DNA from 4 places in the Colwellia sp. 6_MG-2023 genome. Region 3 is predicted to be linked to each of the others. Evidence: predicted binding sites of a transcription regulator. Region 3 holds the regulator's gene; each other region holds the start of a gene.

Region 1 (3,944 bases), on a different contig from region 3:
CTTCTAATTTACTAATATCAAAACTTGGTTTTGTTGCGGTAAGCTCTCCGCCTGTGTTTAATTCATCACTCATCTTCGGTCAACCAACTTTTAACTACTTGAGACGACAATTCAGGTTCATTAGCAACTAATGCTCGAACCGCTTTTAATATATCTTCATCACGATGAAGGTCTGGTAATTGTAAGCTACCATCAGGAGCAAAACCAACATTACCTGCATCGAAGTCTGACGTTAGCATATCCATGGTTTCATCACCAAGATCTATATGACTATCAAGGGATTTATCACCATAATCATCTGGTGAACTATCTGGGTAAATTAAACGTTTCAACATCGGACGAACAACAGCCATAATTAGCACTATAATTACTACAGCCGCCATCAGAAGTTTTGATAATTTCAAAAACCATAACTGTTCCCACATTGGCAACACATCAGCTTCACCAAGATCAATACGATTAAAAGGAATAGTAATAACTTCTAAAACATCCCCTCTTTGTAAATCAAAACCAATACTTCCTTGTAATAAACGTCGAATAGAAGCTATTTCAGCAACACTTCTTGGTATTTTAGCAACCGCTGCAACGGCTGTTTCTTCAGCTTCAGGGTCAACTGCAGGTGCGATGCCATCAACATAATCAAGTGCTACTGACACACTCACTCTGCGAACAACCCCTGTTTGCTGTTTGGTGTGACTGATCGCCTCATCAAGTTCATAATTTTTAGTTGATTCACTATGCTTTCTGGTTGGTGTTGACTTCACCTGTTGACCTTCTGCATCTTCTGGAATACTTGATTCAAGTGGTGGTTGGTTAGTTAAAGCACCAGGAATACCACCTAATAAACCACCAATAGTGCTATCTTCAACTTTCATTTCGCTGCGCAGCGCAGGTAAATCAGAGTTATAACGACGAGCGGTTTCTTCTACATTGGTAAAATCCATGGTTACATCCACTTGCGCAGTGTAATTACCTAGGCCAACGATAGGAATGAGTATATTAGAAATTTTATCCATATATTCTTGTTCGCGCTTTTGTTCAATATCTAATTCATTACGCGAACGAGCAGACACTGAATTTTGGCTGCCTGAATTTAATAAACGACCATTTTGATCTGTTACCGTTACACGATTAGGACTCATTCCTTGAACTGATGAGGCAACAATATCAACAACAGCATCAACTTCTTCAGCCGAAAGTAAACGTCCTCGCTGTAAAGTCAGTACTATTGTCGCTGAAGGATTTTTCTCGCGGCGAGCAAAAATATTCTCTTTTGGAATAGCAAGTAATACTTTCGCGCGTGAAACACTTTGTAATTCTTCAATAGTATTAGCGATGCGTTGTTCTCTACCATACTTTAAACGTTCTTGTTCTAAACGTTGACTAACACCAAAGCCCATATCTTGCATTACCATATCTTCGCCTTCTGTCGCTTCAGCTGATAAACCTTCGCGGGCTAATAATAACTTTATGGTTTGATATTCATCGGTTGGTACTGAGAGAGTGTTATTTTCTTGACGATAATCAACTTTATTGGCATCAAGAAAATCCATTGTTTTAATAAGTTGCTCTGTAGGTTGCTTCGCTAAAAAGCGGTATTCAGGTTCGTTCGCGAGGATAATGACAAAAACAGAAATAGCTAAACAGATTGATAGCGCGACAACTAAGGTGATTTGACGTAAGGTATCAGCATTACCTAAAGCAGCGGCAAAGCCTGATTTTTTTTCTTCAATAGCGTTATCATCACCATAATCATTGGCAATCATGGAACTATTATTATCTGTTGCTACCATTGAATTTGTATCTGCCACTTTACTTCTCCGCTTACTACTGCTATTTATTTTTCATACTCACATTTAAGTGAGAGTAAATCATCAAGAGCAAGGCGCTTGAATGAGTAATAGCTGGCCTATTGCGATTGAAAGCAACGCCGCTATTGGTTATTTGATCCGCTTAAATTACACTGGCATGCTCATAATTTCTTTATATGCTTCAACAAATTTATTACGTACTTGAACTGTAGCATCTAAAGCAATACCAGATTTTGACGATGCAATCATGACATCACCTAGCGAAACACTGCGATCTCCCATTTCAAAAGCCATTTTTTTAGCACCGGTATCTTGCTGTAATTCATGAACTGTTTTTAATGCATCAGTGAGTAAATTACCAAAATCATTACTTGATGAGTTAATTTTCCCTGCTGAATTAACACCTGGCATACCTTCCATATCACCACCAACGGCTGGAATCCTATTACCAGACGCTTGTAATGACATACTTTGCATTTGTGCGAATAAAGAATTAGTACTGATGTCCATAGTAGTCTCACTTGTGTCAATTTTTTGCTATAACGCAATAAAAATTATATATAACTAGTAATTCTGCAAGCATAGTGCCAATAGATTGCAAATATAGAATACACAGACAAGATAATTATAAACCAAATTAAAACAATAGGTTAAAAATATAGAATAATTAAGAATGAGGGGTGTTTAAGACAAAATAACGTCAGCTGCCTAAATGAACAGCTGACATTGAAAATAGAAAACATAATTTATGCAGGAATTTTAATACCTGAATCGCGCATTTTGGCAATTTTATAACGCAGGGTTCGCGGGCTAATACCTAAACGTTCAGCAACTTCTTTTCTACTACCGTGACAAGCTTGCAAGGTATCAAGAATAATTTGATTTTCTTGCAGCTTTAATTCGCTACCTAATTTATCTTCAGGTGCAATAATATTATCAACTTCATTAACACTTGATGTTTCAAAGTTTTCAATCATTAAGTTATTTGCATCAATCACTTGATTGCTTTGTAAAATTAAAGCTCTTTGAATAACGTTATCCAGTTCACGTACATTACCCGGCCAACTATAGGCATTTAATTTACTTCGGGCTGCCGCTGTAAATTCAGCAACTTGTTCGCCTGTTTTTTGACAGTAACTCGCCACCATATGCTGAGCCAACGGTATAATATCATCTGGACGTTGTGCTAAAGGCAGCCAAGTTAACGGGAAAACATTTAAACGATAATATAGATCTTCTCTAAAATCACCCTGTTTGACAGATTCCTTAAGATTACGATTACTCGTTGCTATAACACGCACATCCAATTTTATTGTTTTCCTACCACCTAAACGCTCTACTTCACGCTCTTGCAATACACGTAAAATTTTAGCTTGTAAGCCTAAATCCATCTCGGTGATTTCATCAAGTAAGATTGTCCCTCCTTGTGCCTGTTCAAATTTTCCAGGGCACGCTTGAATTGCTCCGGTAAAAGCGCCTTTTTCATAGCCAAATAAAGTGGCTTCTAGCATATTTTCAGGAATTGCAGCACAGTTAATTGCAATAAAAGGTTGTTGAGATCTAGGTGAATTATTATGCACATACTGCGCTAACACTTCTTTACCTGAGCCACTAGGACCAAGCACCATAACCGATGCCTCCGTTGTGGCAACTTTACGTGCTAAACTTAATAACTCAACACTGCTTTTATCCGCAACAATCGGCGTATTTTTATCAATCTCTGACAATGGTATATACTGGCTTACCATATTTAACAATACTTCTGGCGAGAAAGGTTTAGCAATATAATTACAAGCACCATGTTTCATTGCTTCAACAGCATCATCAATAGTGCCGTAGGCTGTCATCAATAATACCGGTAAATTAGGATGATTTTTTTTAATATTTTTTAATAAAGAAAGTCCTGACATACCACCCATTTGCACATCACTAATGACAATATCAACACTATAGTTTTTCAATAAAAGCAACGCACTTTCGGCTGAATCGGCTTCAATGCATTGATAATTAGCTAATGTGATAGTATCAATCAATGCTTCTCGTAAACCAGCATCATCTTCAACAACCAATATTTTATGATGACTCATGAGACTTCTCCTGTTGGTTTATGTTTTGTACTGATTCATATTGTGT
Region 2 (3,944 bases), on a different contig from region 3:
TTGTGGTGAGCAACTGATTGCTAAAAAACTAACACAAAAAAAATCGGTTCGGTATTTTGGTATTAACGACTATAAAAAATACTTAACACCAGAGTCATAAAAACTAAAGTGTTAAGTATTGTTAATTAATAAGCGTTACTTTTTCAACATTGATTTTAAATCAGCAAATGGATTATAAGTAGCGGTATCTTGATTAGTATCCCCTGCTTTTACTTCAGTTTGATAGTTAGCATGTTCTGTGTATTTGGCATGCTCATTATCATGACAATAAATGCACAATAACTCCCAGTTACTTCCATCATTAGGATTATTTGTATGATCATGATCCATATGATGTACAGTTAACTCCTTTATGTTGGAGTAGACAAATTCACGCGCACAACGCCCACATACCCATGGATACAACTTTAAAGCACGATCACGATACCCTTGTTCTTTTTGCTTATAATTGGCACTTGTGCCAAATCTATCTGAAGACATAATAACACTGGAAATAAGTAAATAATAACGTCATTGTATTGCTAAGTTAACACCTTATCAATGACTCTTTCGTGGGTGATTAATTGCTGATAGCTAATTAGCCAATCACGCCATAACTATAATTAAATCTTTTCAGAATTCTGTAACTGCTCTAGCGTTTTACCATGAGGGACAGGCTTACGAGTTTCAGGATCAACTTGTACAAAAACAATATCATCTGCCAAGCAAATTGTTTTTTTCGTTGCTTTATTACGTACTAAACATGTAATGGTTATTGAAGTAGTCCCTACTTTTTTAGTTTCTAAACCGAACTCAACAACATCACCTTGTCTTGCTGCTGAATCAAAACTAATAGCACCAATATGCTTAGTCACTAAGCAGTTGGTTTCTAGTCGACACATTGAATAAATGGCCGCTTCTTCATCTATCCATTCAAGGGCACGACCACCAAATAAGGAATTGGCATAATTCAAATCATTAGGCATTACTAAACGACGAGAGAAAAACTTCATAAACAACCTTTATAGGTTAAAATTAAAAATGTGAATTTTCATTATAACGGCTATTAATAAGCAGCTCTAGTTAATTATTATAATATAAATTCATATACTTATATTATAATAAAAGTTTCTGTTAGCTTAGTTAAAATATAACTCGCTTTTATTTATTATTAAATATTATGAAAAAAATATACTTTTAAATTTATCTGCCATATCAACAAATTTTTCTTTCATTGTTCTTCTTACTTTTATATCGATTCCACTAAAAATACAAATCCCTTCAATAATAATTGTTGGTACAACAACATTGGGATTTACTTGAGTAGATGTTTGATAGTCAACACCACCAAAAATACAGAAGGCTTTAGAAACAACATTAACATTTTCAGGTATATAAATATCACTGCCACTAAATAGGCTAAATATTTTTATATGAAGTTCATTTTGTGTAAATTTCGCATCAGTTAAGTCTATATCACAACCACTAAAAATGCTTAGCGCACGAATTTCTTTTGGTACAGTCCAAACGCCGCCGCGTTTATTACCGCTAAACACGTTAATCATATACTCAACATCTTCTGTTTCACCAGAAACAACATTGGGCGCTAAGCCTTGCTTTTTATTTTCAACAAAAGCTTTATCAACGGTTAAAGGTAAATCTTCTGTCAGTTCGATCAGTGCTTGATTACATTGTAGTTCCATAGCTTGATCTAAACGTCGCTCGAAAGCTTCATACGATAATTCACCATGACTATAATTCATAATTAATTGATCAATAACTTCACTGCGCACTGTTTCTGTAGGTCGATCTTCTAAAATAACTGACATGTTAGTTCCCTTTGTTATTATTTGATGATTAAAACATCTATATTGCTTTAACAAGCAAGTGCCAGGCCAATAAAATATCACTTAGAATACAATAAGATAAAAATAAGTAGGATAACTATAACGTAAATTAAACGAGATATTAGTAAAATACACCAGAAGTTAGTAAGTTTATGTAGTAATACGATTTTGGATAGAGTACTGTTATAAATAAAGGCGACCGGACACCATATTATGTTAGATGTTATGCACTTATGAAGTAACGGGAAATAGAGTCTCTATTCTATTCAATCCACACCGCCATCCTGAACTTGATTCGGAATATATACCAGCAGAAGTCATAAAACTTAAATTATAAATCACGAATCTTCACAGCAGGGTTTCCAGCATAAAAACTATTCGCTTCAATATTTTTAGTTACGACACTACCCGCGCCAACCGTACTGTTGTCGCCAATATTTACACCTGCCAGTACAATCACGCCACCACCTAGCCAAACATTATTGCCAATAAAAATATCGTCAACATAGTTATGTTTAGCTAGTCGCTCATTAGGATCAATATCATGCGAAACAGCCAATAGTTGTACTTTTGGTCCTATAAGGCAATCAGCACCAATATTTATTTTGCTATTAGTTTCTTTTGAACCATCAACAATAGTGCAATGCGAATTAATAAAGGTTCTATCGCCAATACTAACAGTATCGCCATAATCCATATGAAAGCCATATTCAATAAATACATCATCGCCACATGAGGAAAATAAGGTTTTTAACCGTTTTAAGTTACCTTTACTTGGGCTACGCGTAAATTGACGGCACAGCTCATGAACAGATTTTCGGTGGTTTATTAATACAGGTGTAATACTATCAAAACATCTTTTCATATTTATATAAAATCAACTAGTCACAATCAATGAAGTACTGCTTTAATCGGTAATGCTTTGCATATTTCAGCCTCGACAATTAATAGCTCTTCTAAACGCTGATCGACTTCTGCTTTATCAAAGTATTCATATGCTAACTCAACAAACAGGTTTTTGTGCTTTTCTTCAGATTTAGCAATGGCGTCATATAGATCTTTATCTTTGCCTTCAGGTAAAGCTTGTGCAACTAGCCAAAATTTTTCATAGCCTCGTGCTTCAATTACTGCTGCGACTAATAATCGATCCATTAAAAAGTAACTTGTACCATTACGAAAATGTTGTCTGATTTGATTAATATAAGGATCTTTTTTATCTTGTCCCAAGGTGACATTTCGAGCAACAAGTAACTTTAGAACTTGTTTAAAGTGTATTAATTCTTCAATCGCCAAATCCGTCATTGCTCTAACCAATTTTGCTTTATCTGGGTAATGCGACAACATTGCCATTGCCATGCCTGATGCCTTTTTTTCAGCTGCAGCATGGTCTTGTAAGAAACTAGGGAAATCCGCCATAACAGCATCAATCCACTCTTGCGTGGTGTTATACTTTAATTCAAACATAAATAGTATTTCGAGAAGGTTAAATAATTAGAAAGGATTTTACAGATCAAACCCCGATTAATAAAGGATCTTATCAATACGCCCTTTATTGGTTGATTCTATTTTTAATGCATTATTAATATCTTGCCAAGCTCTAACTTTGCCGCCGATATTAATTTTTTCAAAACCAGTGCTTCTCCCCTTTTCAGGTGGAATGTTAAGAAAAGTCAACAGTTGTTGGTAGCTCGTTTCATCGCTAACATCTATCGTTAAAAGATCATCAGATCTATTTTGAAAATAATCGAATACCCCTTGCTGATGATTTTGATAACATTGAAAAAGAAAATCATCTTGCTCTATATTATCAGCTGTCAACGGCGCAAAAGTTTCATTGTAACAACGTTTTAAATATGGATTAAAACCACCATCAATCCGTTGTAAATTAACAATCATACGCTGCAATAACTGTTTTATTGAAGGTATCCAATTATCTTTGTTTCGCGTTAAATAAATAAACTTACTGTTTGGAAAATGCTTATCCAGTTTTTGGTAGTCACAAAATACAGGGGTATCGGCAATCACTTCAGCGTCACTAAAAGCGTTTGCAGTATAAGCATTATGTGCTGTTTTGAAACCTAGACCTAACATGGCTAAACATACACTCGTCGTCGCAGT
Region 3 (3,944 bases):
ACTGCTCTCGTTAGCACTTCCAGTATGCGCGGCTAAGAAAGATCTCACACAAGAAATCACGATAAAATCGAAACGTCAATCAGCTGATTTAAAAAATAAAATAGCGAGTTATTTAGATGACGTTAGTATAAACCAAGGCTCTATTTCGATTAGTGCTGATATTGTTCAAGTTTACAGTAAAGTTGATGATAAAACTCAACAAAAACAAGACACTTACCTTGCCAAAGGTGAACCTGCTGTTTTCAAACAACAATTAGAAGATGGTAGTTTAATCAGCTTGCAAGCTAATGAGATAACCTATCAACCAGATCAAAATATCATTACCATCTCAGGTAATGCGCAAGTACAACAAGCAGGTAGTAAAGTGACAGGAGAAATAATCACTTACAATACGCTAAATGAGAAATTGGAAGCTATCAGTAGTGATAATGATTCAGTAACCACTGTTTTGCAGCCAGCTCAAATAAAAGCTCAACAAGATAAGAAAAGTAATGACAGTAACAAGCAATAATAATAACGGCGAAGCTAATAATTCGACTTTGATAGCTAAAAACCTATCAAAAGCTTACAAAAGCAAAAAAGTTGTTAAAAACGTTAGTTTAGCGGTAAGCTCAGGACAAATTGTTGGCTTACTGGGGCCTAATGGAGCAGGAAAAACGACTTCTTTTTACATGATTGTTGGCTTAGTACCCAATGATAATGGCCAAATAATGCTGAATGACGAAGATGTAACACTATCGCCTATGCATGAACGCGCACGTCGAGGTATTGGGTATTTACCTCAAGAAGCGTCTATTTTTAGAAAACTAACCGTTACTGAAAATATTATGGCAATATTACAAATTCGAAAAGGCCTTAATGAAAATGAAAGGCAAACAAAATTAGAGCACCTCTTAGAAGAATTTAATATCAGCCATATTAAAGATAATTTAGGTATGAGTTTATCAGGAGGGGAAAGAAGACGCGTAGAAATAGCCCGCGCTTTAGCAGCAGATCCTGAATTTATATTACTTGATGAACCTTTTGCAGGTGTTGACCCTATTTCTGTCGGCGACATAAAAAAAATAATTATTCATCTTAAAAACCGTGGTCTTGGTATCTTAATAACTGACCACAATGTTCGTGAAACACTTGATGTATGTGAGCATGCTTACATTGTTAGTCACGGTGAAATAATAGCAGAAGGAGATTCTAATCAAATTCTTGCTAATCAAAAGGTAAGAGATGTATACCTAGGCGAGCAATTCACGCTATAGTTAACATATATAATAAATTCGTAGACTATACTTGCTCTAAGTTAGTAACTATAAACAATAATAACAGGAATTAAGACAACGTAGATGCGCCCAACTCTGCAACTCCGGATAGGACAACAACTAACCATGACGCCACAACTGCAACAAGCTATAAAGCTTTTGCAGTTATCGACGTTAGAGCTTCAACAAGAAATTCAAGAAGTACTTGAAAGTAATCCTCTGCTTGAAATTAATGATCAAGAAACCTCAGATAATAATTCAGAGGATAGTAGAGATAAACTTGAAGAAGCTTTTTCAGCCACCATCACAGAACGATCTACCAGTGATGGAAGTGAAGATTCATCAGCCTCTATTGATGAGATAAGTACAACAGAAGCAATGGAGAAAAATGACATACCAGAAGAGTTGAACATTGATACAACTTGGGAAGAAAGTTACAGTGCTGGTACGTCAAATACAGGGGCAATTAGTAGCCCAAGTGAAGATTACACCTATCAAGGTGAAACGATCGATTCAATACAAGATCACCTTTTATGGCAAATGGAATTAACGCCATTTTCAGAAACTGATCGCACGGTTGCTATCGCTATTATAGAGGCTGTTGATGAAGCAGGTTATCTTACGGTATCGAGTGAAGAAATATTAGAAAGTGTTGGTATAGAAGGACTGGAACTTGATGAAGTCGAAGCGGTATTAAAACGTATTAATGTCTTTGATCCTGTTGGTGTTGCAGCCCGTTCTATCGCTGATTGTTTAATTATTCAATTAAATCAGTTTGATCCTGAAACCCCTTACTTAAAAGAAAGTAAATTAATTATCGGCGAGCATATCGACTTACTCGGTAATCGTGACTATCGACAATTAATGCGTAAAACTCGCCTCAAAGAAGAACAGTTACGTGAAGTAATGCGTTTGATACAGAGCTTAAATCCTCGTCCTGGTGATGCAGTAGTGAAAAGCGATGATCAATATGTTATTCCTGATGTTTCCGTAGAAAAGAAAAATGGTCGTTGGGTTGTCGAATTAAACCCTGATACTGCTCCTAAGCTATCAGTAAATCAACAATATGCTGCCATGACAAAAACAACAAAATCTTCTAGTAATGACGGACAGTTTATTCGAACAAACTTACAAGAAGCTAAATGGTTTATTAAAAGTTTAGAGTCACGTAATGATACTTTACTTAAAGTATCTAACTGCATTGTACAACGTCAACAAGGCTTTTTAGAACATGGCGCTGAAGCGATGCGACCTATGGTATTAAATGATATTGCTGAAGCCGTGGATATGCATGAGTCAACTATATCTCGCGTAACTACGCAAAAATATATGCACACGCCTAGAGGTATTTTTGAATTAAAATACTTTTTTTCAAGTCATGTTAGTACCGAAAATGGAGGTGAATGTTCATCAACTGCCATACGTTCATTAATTAAAAAACTCATTTTAGCAGAAACACCCGCTAAACCGCTCAGTGATAGCAAAATGGCAGACTTACTAGCACAACAAGGAATTAATGTTGCTAGACGTACTATAGCTAAGTATCGTGAATCCTTATCTATACCACCGTCCAACCAACGTAAGAGTTTATTATAGCCTGTGACTTTATTTTCTGAATTAACTAGAGAAGGAACATACTTATGCAAATTAACCTTACCGGTCACCATGTAGAAATAACGTCATCATTACGCGATTGTGTTGAAACAAAATTAGCTAAATTAGAGCGACATTTTGATCATATCAATAATGTTCATGTAGTCTTGACTGTTGAAAAGTTAGAACAGATAGCTGAAGCAACTATACATTTAAAAGGCAGTGAAATTCATGCTTCAGCAGTAAGTGCTGATATGTATACCTCGATAGATACTTTGGTGGATAAACTAGATCGCCAAGTACTCAAATACAAAGGCAAAATAACACAACATTAGTTTTATCCATTATAATTATGACACTACAAAATATATTAACACTGAACTGCACACGTTGTGCAGTTCCAGTTCAAAGCAAAAAGCGTTTACTTGAACTAATTTGCCAACTTGCCGCCAATGAACTAATTGACTCTAACCCAACAGATCTATTAGATAGCTTAATGAATAGAGAGAAAATGGGGAGTACTGGTATCGGCAACGGTATCGCTATCCCTCACGGCAGACTAAACAATACAGACAAAGCTATTGCCGTGTTTTTAACTACTGAAAACGCAATTGACTTCGACGCAATTGATAATAGACCTGTTGATATATTTATTTGCCTATTTGTACCTGAAGACAATACGCAAGCGCATTTAGAAACGTTGCAAAGTATTGCCAAACTATTTAGTGATCGCAAAACAGCTAAAAAAGTTCGTAAATGCACCAGCCAACAAGAGATGTTTGATCTTATTCAACAAACCGCTTAATCAATAAGTTGAAATATATTTCTACACAATAAAACCTAATGCATAGCTAATTCATGCGGAACTTAAAAATATGAAACTTATCATTGTTAGTGGCCGCTCTGGCTCAGGGAAATCAGTTGCATTAAGAGTATTAGAAGATTTAGGATATTATTGTGTTGATAATATTCCTGTTAATTTACTACCTGCATTAACCCATACCGTGATTAATGATTATGACAATGTTGCAGTAAGCCTAGATGTTCGTAACTTACCTAACAATCCTAAGGATATTGTAGAGATCATTGAATATT
Region 4 (3,944 bases), on a different contig from region 3:
AGATAATGTTTTTGGCATGAGCGAAGGCGATTCAGTTCAAGGGAAAATAGTTACTACTGAGGCGGCAAGTAATATCACTATTTACGTTGAAAACGTTGCAGGTGAAATTGTTCAAACGGTACCTGTTGGCGATATGGCTGAAGGTGGTGCCGCCTTTACTTGGGATGGCCAAACGTCTGAAGGGGAAGCCGCAACTACTGGGGCTTATCGTTTTAGAGTTGTTGGTCTTGTTGATGGACAAGCGTCTGAATTGCAAGCAATGACTTATCGTAAGGTAGATAGTGTTACGCTTGCCGGTTCAAACGGTATTGTACTTAATCTTAATGGTGGTAGTGCGATGAAATTAGAAGATGTAGTTGAAGTTGCAGAAGGTTAATTGATTGGGGCAAAACTCAACAAAAAGATAAATTTTACAGGTTAGCATTAGAATGAAATGTAGCCTAATAAAGCAATGAATTTTTAAGAGGATTAAATTATGTCATTTAATATAGCATTAAGTGGGTTAAACGCAGCACAAAAAGATTTAGATGTTACGTCTAACAATATAGCTAACGTTAATACCACGGGCTTTAAAGAATCGCGTGCTGAATTTGTAGATGTATATGCAACATCTTTATTGTCATCAAGTAAAACAAAAGTGGGTGATGGTGTCTTAACATCTGAAGTTGCTCAACAATTCTCACAAGGTAGTATCGCTTTTACGACTAACTCGCTTGATTTAGCAATTACGGGGAATGGTTTCTTTGCAACAGTACCTGATATTGGTAGCTTAGAAACATCTTATACGCGAGCGGGTGAATATAAATTAAATAAAAGTAACTTTGTTGTTAACTCGGCTGGCGAATATTTGTTAGCGTTTGATGTTAACTCAGACGGCTCGTCTTCATCGGTTGCCTTAAGTACTGCATCACCACTACAAATACCTACTTCATCAGGTGCGCCAACCCCAACCAGTGAAGTAGACATCAAAATGAACTTACCTGCAAGCGCAGAGATTATTACTGCTCCTTTTGATATAAATGATAGTTCAACATTTTCAGAGTCAACCGCATCCAACATTTTTGATTCGCTAGGTCAAAGTCATATTGTGACGTATTATTTCGCAAAAACAGCGGATAATACTTGGGATATGTATACAGCAGTAGATGGTGACTTAGTCGATATACCAGGCGGGCCAGTTAATAATGGTGCTGGTATTAATGGAGCACAATTAGTGTTCAATTCTAGTGGTGGTTTTACAAGTCAAGATCCTGCTTTGATTGAAACGGCAGCATTAGGTGGAGCTATATTAAACAATGGCGCAGATCCTCTTCAACAAATAATTATTGATTTTAATTTAGGTGTATCTGGTGAAGAACCAACACAATGGACAGGTGAATTTTCACTTAATGGATTAGAAGACGATGGTTTAGCGGTTGGTCGATTAACCGGTATTGAGATAGGTACTGATGGTTTAGTAGAAGCTACCTATAGTAATGGTACGGCAGAGGCTTTAGCACGTATAGCATTAGTGAGTTTTGCTAACGAACAGGGCTTAACTCAAATAGGTGGTACATCTTGGAAAGAAAGTATTACTTCTGGTGACCCGATAGCGGGTGAGGCGGGCTCGGGTACGTTTGGTGAAATTAACTCATCAGCCTTAGAACAGTCAAATGTCAATTTAACCACAGAGTTGATTGATTTAATTTCAGCACAACGAAACTTCCAAGCTAACTCTCGTTCGTTAGAAGTGGATAATGATTTAAATAATACTATTTTACAAATTAGATAGTTAAGCAGTGATTTTATTTTAACTGTTGTATTATTGAACAAAATTATCTTTAAGCTGCTAGCTCTCGATGACTATGTTATTGGGGGCAGCAGCTTTTTCTTTTATTCTCTTATCTATTTCCTCTATATATTTCTTTTCAAAGTGCAGAAAAACATAGCATAAACTTCTTAATACATCTTTGGCATTGTCCTTGCATTTATTAACGTAACAATTTTTATTTTCTGGAAACCATTATGGATAAGATGCTTTATGTCGCCATGAGCGGTGCCAAACAAAATATGCAGGCGCTAGCAATTAACGCTAATAACCTCGCAAATGCCAAAACTACAGGCTTTAAAGCTGATTTAGCACAAGCGCGAACCATGCAAGCGTTTGGTGAAGGTCAACCAACACGTGTTTTTGCCATGACTGAACGCGCAAGCCAAAATTTTGACTCTGGCTCTTTATTAACGACTGGACGCCCGCTTGATATCGCAATCAAAGGCGACGGTTGGTTTGCTGTACAGACGCCGCAAGTAATGAATAGTGCCGCTGATCCTTTTGGACAAAGTGAAGCTTATAGTAGGCAAGGACATTTACGTTTAACAGAAAATGGCACCTTAGAAACGACCAGTGGTGAAGTTGTATTAGGAGACAATGGTCCTATTATTGTTCCTTTACCGGTTAGCAATATTCAAATCTCATCTGATGGAACTATTATGGTTCAGCCTGAAGGGGCGCCAAGTAGTGTACAGGAAGAAATTGGCCGCATTAAATTAGTTGACCCTGATGTTCGTTTATTAGAAAAAGGCGCTGATGGCCTATTTAGACGTAAAGATGGTCAAGCAGAACTGGCTAGTGTCAATGTACAAGTCCAAGGCGGTGCTCTTGAGTCAAGTAATGTTAATCCTTTGTCTGAAATGACAGACATGATCGCATTACAAAGACAATTTGAAATGCACTTAAAATTAATGAAAACAGCAGAAGAAATTGATTCAAGCAGTTCTTCATTATTACGTGCATTCTAGTCTTAAAGAAATGCATGAAAGCAATAAAATTTTTAGAGGTGATGTATGAACCCAGCATTATGGATAAGTAAAACAGGTTTAGACGCTCAAACCAAAGATATCGCAGTTATTTCTAATAACTTAGCGAATGCCAGCACTGTTGGTTTTAAAAAGAGCAGAGCAGTATTTGAAGATTTGCTTTACCAAAACATAAACCAACCAGGTGGACGAACGGCTAATGATAGTGAAGCACCTTCAGGTTTAATGCTAGGTGCAGGTACTAAAGTTGTTGCTACGCAAAAAATCCATACGCAAGGCGATATGCTAACAACAGATAATTCGTTAGATCTTATGATTCAAGGTGAAGGCTTCTTTGAAATTTTGTTACCTGACGGTTCATCTGCTTACAGCCGTAATGGTCAATTTACCATGGATGAAGAAGGTAATATGGTTACGCCAGGCGCTGGTTATGCGTTACAGCCACAGATTACTATCCCTGAGGACGCAATCAGTATTGTCATCTCACAAGACGGTGAAGTGTCAGTAACACAACAAGGCCAGGCAGAGCCTGCGGTAATTGGACAAATTAACACGGTTAATTTTGTTAACCCAACAGGGCTTGAGCCAATAGGACAAAACTTATTTACTGAAACCGCTGTAAGTGGTGCTCCACAAGAAGGTATTCCAGGTCTAGAGGGCTACGGTATGCTAGTGCAAGGCGCTTTAGAAACCTCTAACGTAAATACTACCGAAGAGCTGGTGAACTTAATCGAGTCTCAACGTGTTTACGAAATGAATTCGAAAGTAATTTCTGCTGTTGATGAAATGTTAAGTTATATCAACCAACAACTGTAATTTATTTTTAGTTTAAACAGGTAGGAAATAAGGTAGGAGGCAATAATGAAAAACAAACTATACAAATGTAGCTTTAATTTAATTGTAATGATGTTAATAGCGCTGTTAAGTGCTTGTAGTAACACTGTGGAATTAAGTAAAGTCTTACCTAATGATCCTGATTTTGCGCCTATTTTACCTGAGGAAGAAGAAGCAGCAATTATTCCGACAGGTTCGTTATTTAAAGCAAATTACGTTAACAATATTTATTCTGATTCTAAAGCACACCGTACTGGCGATATCATTTCGGTGATCTTAAGTGAAAGTACTCAAGCAAATAAAAATGCGAAAAC

Evidence for each region. Region 3 encodes sigma-54, which starts transcription at its own class of promoters, with help from an activator protein. Its sites were predicted from a motif close to GTTGGCACGNNNNTNGNNT; they were not measured.
Region 1: fliE (flagellar hook-basal body complex protein FliE) is a predicted target of sigma-54. The motif match lies at 2,385-2,403, and genes of this name have one in related genera.
Region 2: Q4503_RS13440 (LiaF domain-containing protein) is a predicted target of sigma-54. The motif match lies at 1,861-1,879, and genes of this name have one in related genera.
Region 4: Q4503_RS16955 (flagellar basal body rod protein FlgF) is a predicted target of sigma-54. The motif match lies at 1,949-1,967, and genes of this name have one in related genera.

What each region holds. Positions count from the first base shown of each region.
Region 1 is NZ_JAUOPP010000003.1:201,100-205,043, forward strand. Features, by position in the region: gene fliG (flagellar motor switch protein FliG) at 1-73, opposite strand, end outside; gene fliF (flagellar basal-body MS-ring/collar protein FliF) at 66-1,766, opposite strand; gene fliE (flagellar hook-basal body complex protein FliE) at 1,959-2,321, opposite strand; gene Q4503_RS03610 (sigma-54 dependent transcriptional regulator) at 2,558-3,898, opposite strand; gene Q4503_RS03615 (PAS domain-containing sensor histidine kinase) at 3,885-3,944, opposite strand, start outside.
Region 2 is NZ_JAUOPP010000021.1:7,530-11,473, reverse strand. Features, by position in the region: gene Q4503_RS13455 (hypothetical protein) at 1-100, shown strand, start outside; gene Q4503_RS13450 (YajD family HNH nuclease) at 136-480, opposite strand; gene Q4503_RS13445 (acyl-CoA thioesterase) at 603-992, opposite strand; gene Q4503_RS13440 (LiaF domain-containing protein) at 1,158-1,808, opposite strand; gene Q4503_RS13435 (sugar O-acetyltransferase) at 2,158-2,691, opposite strand; gene Q4503_RS13430 (tRNA-(ms[2]io[6]A)-hydroxylase) at 2,718-3,290, opposite strand; gene Q4503_RS13425 (sulfotransferase) at 3,348-3,944, opposite strand, start outside.
Region 3 is NZ_JAUOPP010000002.1:26,268-30,211, reverse strand. Features, by position in the region: gene lptA (lipopolysaccharide transport periplasmic protein LptA) at 1-511, shown strand, start outside; gene lptB (LPS export ABC transporter ATP-binding protein) at 492-1,256, shown strand; gene Q4503_RS01825 (RNA polymerase factor sigma-54) at 1,341-2,852, shown strand; gene hpf (ribosome hibernation promoting factor) at 2,897-3,184, shown strand; gene ptsN (PTS IIA-like nitrogen regulatory protein PtsN) at 3,202-3,654, shown strand; gene rapZ (RNase adapter RapZ) at 3,725-3,944, shown strand, end outside.
Region 4 is NZ_JAUOPP010000032.1:11,938-15,881, reverse strand. Features, by position in the region: gene Q4503_RS16965 (flagellar hook assembly protein FlgD) at 1-376, shown strand, start outside; gene flgE (flagellar hook protein FlgE) at 476-1,771, shown strand; gene Q4503_RS16955 (flagellar basal body rod protein FlgF) at 2,005-2,778, shown strand; gene flgG (flagellar basal-body rod protein FlgG) at 2,824-3,612, shown strand; gene flgH (flagellar basal body L-ring protein FlgH) at 3,658-3,944, shown strand, end outside.